4 regions of the Lysinibacillus sp. K60 genome follow, and region 2 is predicted to be linked to each of the others. Evidence: riboswitches for the same ligand, from Rfam matches in the RefSeq annotation. Region 2 holds a riboswitch; each other region holds the start of a gene.
The links. A riboswitch is a leader RNA that binds a small molecule or an ion and turns the genes downstream of it on or off. The one in region 2 is predicted to bind cobalamin.
Positions count from the first base shown of each region.

Region 1: another riboswitch for cobalamin. It lies ahead of HCH28_RS01560 (ABC transporter substrate-binding protein); the one in region 2 lies ahead of cobT (nicotinate-nucleotide--dimethylbenzimidazole phosphoribosyltransferase).
Region 3: another riboswitch for cobalamin. It lies ahead of HCH28_RS05970 (energy-coupling factor ABC transporter permease); the one in region 2 lies ahead of cobT (nicotinate-nucleotide--dimethylbenzimidazole phosphoribosyltransferase).
Region 4: another riboswitch for cobalamin. It lies ahead of HCH28_RS15610 (glutaredoxin family protein); the one in region 2 lies ahead of cobT (nicotinate-nucleotide--dimethylbenzimidazole phosphoribosyltransferase).

Region 1 is NZ_JAASJR010000001.1:291,560-293,762, reverse strand. It holds gene HCH28_RS01560 (ABC transporter substrate-binding protein) at 1-887, opposite strand, end outside; cobalamin riboswitch at 1,024-1,206, opposite strand; gene HCH28_RS01555 (acyl-CoA dehydrogenase family protein) at 1,264-2,203, opposite strand, start outside.
Region 2 is NZ_JAASJR010000003.1:6,545-8,747, reverse strand. It holds gene cobT (nicotinate-nucleotide--dimethylbenzimidazole phosphoribosyltransferase) at 53-1,108, opposite strand; cobalamin riboswitch at 1,201-1,376, opposite strand; gene HCH28_RS07310 (ABC transporter ATP-binding protein) at 1,473-2,203, opposite strand, start outside.
Region 3 is NZ_JAASJR010000002.1:444,905-447,107, forward strand. It holds gene cbiQ (cobalt ECF transporter T component CbiQ) at 1-410, opposite strand, end outside; gene HCH28_RS05965 (energy-coupling factor ABC transporter substrate-binding protein) at 416-688, opposite strand; gene HCH28_RS05970 (energy-coupling factor ABC transporter permease) at 692-1,438, opposite strand; cobalamin riboswitch at 1,588-1,772, opposite strand; cobalamin riboswitch at 2,023-2,203, shown strand, end outside.
Region 4 is NZ_JAASJR010000007.1:21,920-24,122, forward strand. It holds gene nrdE (class 1b ribonucleoside-diphosphate reductase subunit alpha) at 1-676, opposite strand, end outside; gene nrdI (class Ib ribonucleoside-diphosphate reductase assembly flavoprotein NrdI) at 673-1,032, opposite strand; gene HCH28_RS15610 (glutaredoxin family protein) at 1,029-1,253, opposite strand; cobalamin riboswitch at 1,371-1,548, opposite strand; gene HCH28_RS15615 (hypothetical protein) at 1,839-2,203, opposite strand, start outside.

The DNA.
Region 1 (2,203 bases), on a different contig from region 2:
CTTTCATCTACCTGCACAATCGCATTATTTTTTACGGCATTAATCGTATCAAAGCCCGCCCGTTTTGGTATTTTCGTTAAAATATCTGGTACATAATGATATGTCACCACGATGACATCTGGATTTTTTGCGATAATTTGTTCTGCATCAATTTTATACCAATTATCGCCATCTACAGCTACATTCTCTGCATTGATCATTTCAAGCATCGCGTTCATAAACGTACCATTGCCAGATGTATAAATATCTGGCTCATCTGATGCTTCAACTAACACTTTTTTGGGTTCAACATCCTTGACTTTAGACAAAACTTCTTCTACTTTCGCCTTCATATTAGCAACAATTTTTTCTGCCTCTGGTAATTTCCCTGTAGCACGTCCAAGTTGCTCAATTGTTGTATATGTTTCATTAAAGTCTTGTGCATTTCTTACTACAAAAACTTTCAAACCTGCTGATTCAAGCTGTGCAATAGCCTCTTCTGAAAGAGACATGCTAGATTCGTGTGAAAAAACGATATCTGGTTTTAAGGCAATAATTTTTTCAATATCGTACTCCATACCGCCAACCTTATCCTTCTCAGCTGCCTCTGGCGGATAATCGTCGTTGTCAGTAACACCAACTATTTCATCATTTAAACCTAGTCCAAAAAGGATTTCAGTATTACTCGGAATAAGTGAAACAATTTTCTCAGGAGGTGCTTCAAGTGTAATGTCCTTACCAAGGGCATCTGTTATCGTCATTGGGAATGTTGCTTCATCCACCTGTGCTGTTTCTTGCTGTGTTTGCTGCTCGTTAGATGACTTGTTATCTTTTGCTTCCTGCCCACAAGCAGCTAGCAAGCCTACTGCTAAAAATGCTGATAATCCTATTTTCCAAAATTTCTTCATGTGAATCCTCCTTCGTTGGTCCATGCGACATTTCGCTTTATTTTGCATCAAAATAAAACCCCTCATCTTTGAACGATGAGGGGGCAAAATCGCACCAAAAAACTGATACAAAATCCACCACCCTATCCTCGTAGGTTGTCATGTCGTTATAAAGGCAGGTCTCCTGGCTAGTGCTACTTGCGATTTTTCAAGCCTTCCCGAAATCTTCAGTGGCATCATTTGAAAAAACTCACACTTACAGTGGCGGGACCGCATCGGAATTACACCGATTTCCCTTTTCACTTTACTTAAGTAAAGAACCTTTATAATATTCAGTTGATTTCATTATACATGAAAATGAAAGAAGTCGCCTCCATTCAAGACGACTCCCCGGCCATTATACAATTTCAGAAAAGTATTGGACTGTTTTCATTTGAGCACCCATTTCTCTTAATGACCATGTCTGTTCTAAATAAACGTCCGCTAGTTTTTCATATTTTCCACCAAATTTATGTGCCCACTCAACCGCAATGACACTTTCATAAAGGTGAGCCATTTTTTCAGCCATACCTTTTGCTTCAAAAGTTTTCGTTGCCTCGTCTAAAGCGCTAAAAATTTGCAGTTTTATAGAAATATTCGCCAATTGTTCTTTAACGATTTGTACTAGTGAGCTGTCAGCTAATTTCTCTAATCGTTCCTCCATCTCACAGACAAACAGTTCATGTGCATGAAACTTATCCACTAAACGAATGAGTTCTAAGGCCAAAATATTAGCCGTCCCCTCCCACACCGTCAACACTTGCGCGTCTCTTAATAAGCGGGGCGTTACAAAGTCTTCTATATAGCCATTACCCCCGTGTAATTCAATTGCCTCACTAGCATAGTGAACAGCTTGCTCTGCCGTTTCCTTTTTCATAATGGCAATATATAAACGATTCATAATAAGGTCTTGCTGTGTTCCCTGTCCACTTGTCACTTTATCGTATAATTGAATAAGATCAAAAACTGTCGCTACTTCCACGTGCAACTTAGCTGCAAATTTCCCTAAAGTATCCTGAATCATAGGGTATTGTGTTAAGGGCTTGCCAAATGCATGTCGATTGCTTACATAATGTTTTGCCTCTAAGAAGCCACGACGCATAATACCAATAGAAGCGACTGCATTACAAATTCTTGAGAGATTTAGTGCTTCTAGCATATAATAAATCCCTTTATTTTGCTCCCCTACAACATAGGCAAGTGCACCATCAAATTCTACCTCACCAGAGGGAACTGCCCGAACGCCTAATTTATCTTTCAATCGACGAATACGTAGATGATTTGTTGTACCATCTTCT
Region 2 (2,203 bases):
TTGTTTTAGCTAATGTTTCATTCCTTATATGATTAAAAAAGAGACATTTAACTTACCTTTTTAACAACTGCATTGATTCTTCTAAAGTCACCATGTTTTTCATCATCGAGCAAGCTGCATCTAAAATAGGAAAGGCTAAGGATGCTCCAGAACCTTCGCCTAAACGCATATTCATGTGCAACATCGGTTCAATGCCTAGTAATGCAGCGGCAATTTTAGCCCCTGGTTCCTCTGAGGCATGGGAAGGAATAATATAATCTTTTACTTTTGGTTCTAGCTTATAAGCAATGAGCGCGGCAATAGTTGAAATAAATCCATCAATGACAACAGGTTTACGATGGACAGCAGCGCCAAGTATAATGCCTGTCATCGCCCCTATCTCTAATCCTCCAACCTTAGCCAGAACATCAATAACATCATTTGGATTAGGCTTATTTAAGGTAATTGCTTTTTCAATAACTGCTGCTTTATAGGCAATGCCTCCTTGGCCTACTCCTGCACCAAACCCCGTTACTTCGATAGGCTTGCATCCCGTCAAAACAGCTAATATCGCAGCACTTGGTGTTGTATTGCCGATGCCCATTTCTCCAGTCCCAAGTACATCAGCACCTTTTATGATTTCCTCAGTGGCCACCTGGATTCCTACTTCTATCGATTGAATGGCTTCTTGTTTGGCCATAGCTGGACCTTGTGCCATGTTATCGGTACCGTATTTAATTTTATGAATAAGGACTCCTGCATCAAGTGGAATATCTTCTTTTACCCCAACATCTACTGTGACAACCTTTGCATTGGTAATGCCCGCAATCGCACAAACGCCTGTACCTCCCTTAGGAAAATTTAATGTTTGAAAGACCGTCACATCTTGTGGATTCGTGGTTACACCTTCCTCGCAAACACCATGATCTGCAGCACAAACAATCATCACCTTTTTGTCGACCATTGGATATAAGTGTCCTGTTATCCCAGAGAGCTGTACAGCAAGTGATTCTAGTTTACCCAAGCTACCTGGGGGCTTACAAAGCCCATCAATCCGTTTTCTAGCCTGCTCCATACTTTTCATATCAACCCCTTGAATATTTTGAATCGTATCTTGTAATAATTGCATGATTATTTCTCCTCTCGTTCTCATTGAGACAAAATAAAAAATCTGTAGTTTATTGTCATGACAAATAAACTACAGACTTTTCCATCATCTATCTCTTCTAAAGCATGTAGGCAGGTCTCCTGGCTCAAGTTCAACACCTCATAGTACCTTCCCAGCAATTCGCTAGTGGCATACACTATGAAACTCCCTTATACAGTGGCGGGTCCGCTAAAGCTTTTCACTTTATTCCCTATTCTCCCAAGTGGGCACCTATTGCTTTTATGTAATTATGTTAAATCTACTTTACAACTTTTTTAGTGTCAAGAGGAAAAATTTTTTTGAGTGTTAACTTAGTACAACCAGCTATTCAAACAATTTAGGCTTATTAAGAGCTTGTAACAACAAATGAATCCCTCTCGTTCACCTGATTGTTATTAACTTCAAATATTTTATCTACTTCACTTATTAAAACAGGGTGATGAGTAACCAATATAACAGTCTTTTGTTTTTCTTTATTTAAATATAAAAGTAATGTTTCTATATTTATTTGGTTGTCTTTATCAAGCGCAGAAGTAATCTCGTCAAACAAATAGATATCCGCATCTCTTAGAAGCGATCTTGCTATTGAAAGTCTTTGCTGTTGCCCAGTAGATAATTCAAGCCCATTATGCCCAATAAGAGTTTCAAATTTATAGTCCAACGTTTCTATATATGAATAAATGTTAACCATTTTACAAATTTGAATTAATTCTTCATCCGTTGCATTCGGCTTTGCTAATAACAAATTTCCCCTTATTGTCCCTGTCATTATAAAATGCTCTTGCGTTACCAAACATACCCTTTTTCTATAAACATCATTAGGAATATATCTAATATTTTGATTGGATAGAAATATTTCACCCTGATAATTAATGTATAAACCTGATAATATATTCAATAATGTCGATTTACCTGATCCGCTTTCTCCCTTAATCAATACAATTTTCTTCAAAGGTATTTGGAAATTTATATTTTCTAAAACTGGAGATAATGCATTAGTATAGGTAAAGCTTACATTCCGTAACACTATTTTGTCTTTTCTAAAATGATGCGATGAATTTACATAGTCTGATACTA
Region 3 (2,203 bases), on a different contig from region 2:
GTGGTTAGAATTAAAAAGTATAAACAACTAATGCTGCCAAGGACAATAAAGAACAGCTGTTGCGCTGATAACACACTTGCGTTCCCAATAAAAACAGTCCAATTCCTCCATGTAAACGACCAAATATGGGCAGGGAGTGTATTCGTTGATGATGTAAAAGAAAGTAAAATAGATACAAGACTTGTTAATAAGAAAAAGCCAGGTAACAATAATAGTTTGCCATAGTATGTAAGCGGAATTTTGGCACCTAAAATGATAAAAGCACTCATTACAAAAAATGTAATGAGTGAAAGTCGTTCATCTCTCATGATGAGCGTTATGAGAAGTAATCCAAGTGAAAATATCATTTTTTCTAGCGGATGAACGGCCGCTAGCTTATTCAGATAGGCATACTTATCAATGAGTAACATAATGGTTAACCTTCTTTGTGTTTGCCACGCATATAGCCGATGAAGTAGCCAATAAAGCCAGCTCCTATAGCTGCCTGTAGCACGAATAATAAGCTTTCGATTTCACCACTTGGTGGCTCCCATAGACTTTCAAACCATGGCTCATATTCCGCATTGATTTCACCAATAGCTGCTTCTGCTTCTCCATCAGCACCACCAAATTCAGCACCTTTTTGTATGAACAAGGGAATGATGGCTAATAACACAACAATTGCTAATAACAATAAATTTTTTTTCATCTGTTAATGTGCCTCCTTTGTTGAGAAAACACGTAAAGTTTTTAGTTCGCTAATATTGTATTTTTTCAAGAAATTCATCACTATGACCGTTAAAATTCCTTCACTCACTGCTAAAGGAATTTGAGTTAAGGCAAAAATACCTGCAAACTTTGTAAAGGATGCCATAAAGCCTCCAACCTCTGAAGGAAAGGCTAGTGCTAGTTGTACAGAAGTCACAATGTATGTACCTAAATCACCAAGCATAGCTGCAAAGAATACGGCTAGTGAAAATGACAAGCCTACTTTTTGAGCACCTTTAAAGACAAAGTAAGCAATAAAAGGACCAACAATAGCCATAGAAAAGGCATTAGCCCCTAAAGTTGTAATTCCTCCATGAGCTAATAATAAAGATTGAAATAATAAAACGATTGTTCCAATTACACTCATTGCTAGAGGGCCAAAGAGTACTGTCCCAAGTCCTACACCAGTTGGGTGAGAGCAGCTACCTGTAACAGAAGGGATTTTTAAGGCGGATAGCACAAAGGCAAAGGCTCCTGAAAGCCCCAAAAGCATTTTTGTTTCAGGATTTTCATCAACGGTTTTTCGAATAGAACGCAATCCTAGAATGATAAATGGAATAGAGATGACCCACCAAAAAATAGCCCATTCGATTGGTAAAAAACCTTCCATGATATGCATGGCAAAGGCACGTTTTGGCACGATTAAAAAGGCCAGTAAAAAATAACTAAGTTTCCACCATGAAAATTTCAAAAAGCTTTCCTCCTAACTAATTAGTAGATTTTTAGAAGATTGCGTGCGTAATTAAAAAAAGCACTTCTCCACTGGTGGAAAAGTGCATAGCTAAAAAAGCAAATAACATTCTCATCTGCTAAGCCGCACACCTATCCTCGTAGGCTGAAACGATCACTTATTTTTCGGCAGGTCTCCTGGCTCTAGTTCAATGCTTTATAGGTCTTCCCATCCGTTGGACAGTGACATATTCTATAAAGCTCCCTATTACAGTGGCGGGACCGCGCCGGACTCAAACCGGCTTCCCTTTTAAGCAAAATGACAAGCACTTTGCACCGAAAAACATTCAAATTGTGAGATTTCACGACAAAGTGTAACATGAATTTCCATAAATATGCTATACCTTTTATAAATTTTTATAATTAAAGGTCAATGGCGAATATTCTGATAACGATTTATGGGCAAATTATATAGATTGTATAAATTTCATACCTAGTTCCATTCAAAATTGATAAATTTGTCATAAATTTTTAAAGAAATATTGAAATTTTAAAAAAATAAGATATGATAAAGACAGTTTTCTATTTAAAATTCTAATAAAAATTTCATATAAAACGTCAATAAGTGCTCGAATAGCTCGAGATAATAGGGAAATTGGTGAAAATCCAATACAGCCCCCGCTACTGTAATAGCTGATGAAATCGCAAAGCCACTGGTGCAAACTTGGGAAGGTGCGATAGTAAAATGAAGCTTAAGTCAGGAAACCTGCTTATTTGATTGTGCATG
Region 4 (2,203 bases), on a different contig from region 2:
ACAGTTTTGCTACTGGGATGACACCACTTGCACGATTTAATATCTCTTTAATTGGATCACCTAAAGGGCGTAAATCTGTTAAGTTGACCCCTACTCCACCACCAAGGCGTGATAGCTCTAAACAATAGCCAATATTTTCAGCAATACTGTTCATGGAGTCATCCATTGATAATTTAAAGCAGCTGACTAATTCACCACGTGCTTTCTTACCACTATTTAAAGCAGTTGGTGTCGCTGGCTGGTAGGCTTCCATCATTGCTTCGACAGAGCGTTCTGCTAGAGTTGTGTTTCCTTGCGCCAAATACAAAGCAATAATGACAATACGATCCTCATACTTTTCTAAGATCTCTTCCCCGTCACGACTTTTCATAGCATAGCTATCATAAAATTTGCTTGCGCTCATAAAGGATGGGAAGCGGAAATTATAATCATAGGCTTTCTTGTACAGCTTCTTAATAAATTCCATCTCGTACATATCGATAAATGCTTTCTCATAGTAGCCCTCATCAACTAAATAGCGGATTTTTTCCTCAATATCTATAAAATAACGCAAACGTACGTTAACATACTCTAAAAAGTAGCGGCGCGTAGCTTCGCGGTCCTTTTCTAACTCAAGTAATCCAGTTGTACTATAACGATTCAGTACGTCATTATTAAGCTTTAAATAGGTTTTCATCTCATTACCCTCGTTTCATAAAACGTTTGTATTGCTTCGTAATCCGTTTGATTACCTCGTAAATCTAATTTCCTTACTAAGGGTACATGATAGGTAGCGGCGATTTTCTCACCAGCAGCGCCAAATACATGATGGCCGAAATTACTATTGCCACTGGCAACTACTCCTTTACAAAAATCCCTGTTTTTTTCTAAGAAACGTTGTACCTTTGCTGGAATGTCACCTAAACCATCTGTGTAGGTAATTAAAAGATAGGGCTTGTTCAATCGCAATTCCTCCGAGAGCTCGATACATTCTGCCTTTAATTTGGATACAACATTTCGGACATTACCTGTACGACTCGCGTAAACGATCATAGAGCAATCAACTCAATTTGAGAAACAATTTCCTGAACATCTCCTATAAAAGTTTCATTCATCTCTAAAACAGGCACACTTAAAAAACCTGCGTCAATAATCGTTTGCTTTGCCTGTTCATCATGATCGATGTTAACGATTTCAGCTTCAAGTCCTGCACGTTGTAGTTCAGATTTTACCCATAGGCATTTTGGACAAATTGTTTTCGTATAAAGTTTCATAGAAATCCCTCTTTTCATAAAATAAAAAGCCTATCTCCTCTAGAGAGATAGGCTAAATGGAAACGTTAACATACCAAAAATACTGACGTTCCCATCTCTTAATCCCCGAAGAAATGATAAATTTGTTTTATAAAGGCAGGTCTCCTGGCTTTGCTTCATTCTCTGATTCCCTTCCCATGCAAATGCACAGTGGTTGCAATCATCGTCAGCTTCACAGTTGCGGGGACAGCGTCGGAATTGTACCGAACTTCCCTTTTAAACTACATATAGTAGTACCTTTGTAAAACGAACACAATATATAGTTGTTGTTCAATAGTTTTAAGTGTACCATCCTTCAAATGAAAAGTAAATCAAGATTCTAAACTTCTTTATTTTTGGATTATTCAGTATTTTTAATTATGTAGTTCGAAATAGATTATCAATAATTACTACTTCCTAATTAAAATATTTATTTTAAATGATGTATGAAATTCTCTATTAAAATCGATCTACATTTGTAGAATGACTAGGATAATCTAGTTGAATAGCTAACATAGAACACTCTATATTCTGAAGAAAAATAGACTGATTGACACTACGAATATATTATTTCCTTTCAATAAACAGGGCCAATTCCTTATAAAATTCCGGCGTTGCAGCAGAATTTGTATGAAATTGAGGATTATATTTGGATATAAGTTTATATAATTTAGTAGCAGTTAAAAGATTTTGTTCTCTATCGTAAGCCCTAAAGCTATTATAGACCTCTTTCACTTTCCCATTTGCTAAATGAGAAAAGTAATGTTGCACTTCTTCATCCTCTAAGTAATCTAGTTGCCATTTGTAACATATTAAATTTGTGAGGAAAAACATTTCTAATGCTGGCATTTCACCAAATTTCAATAGCAATGTCATCCCATAATCAAAGGCATTTTCTAACCATTTCACTCCATGCCGTTCCCTGTAAAAAC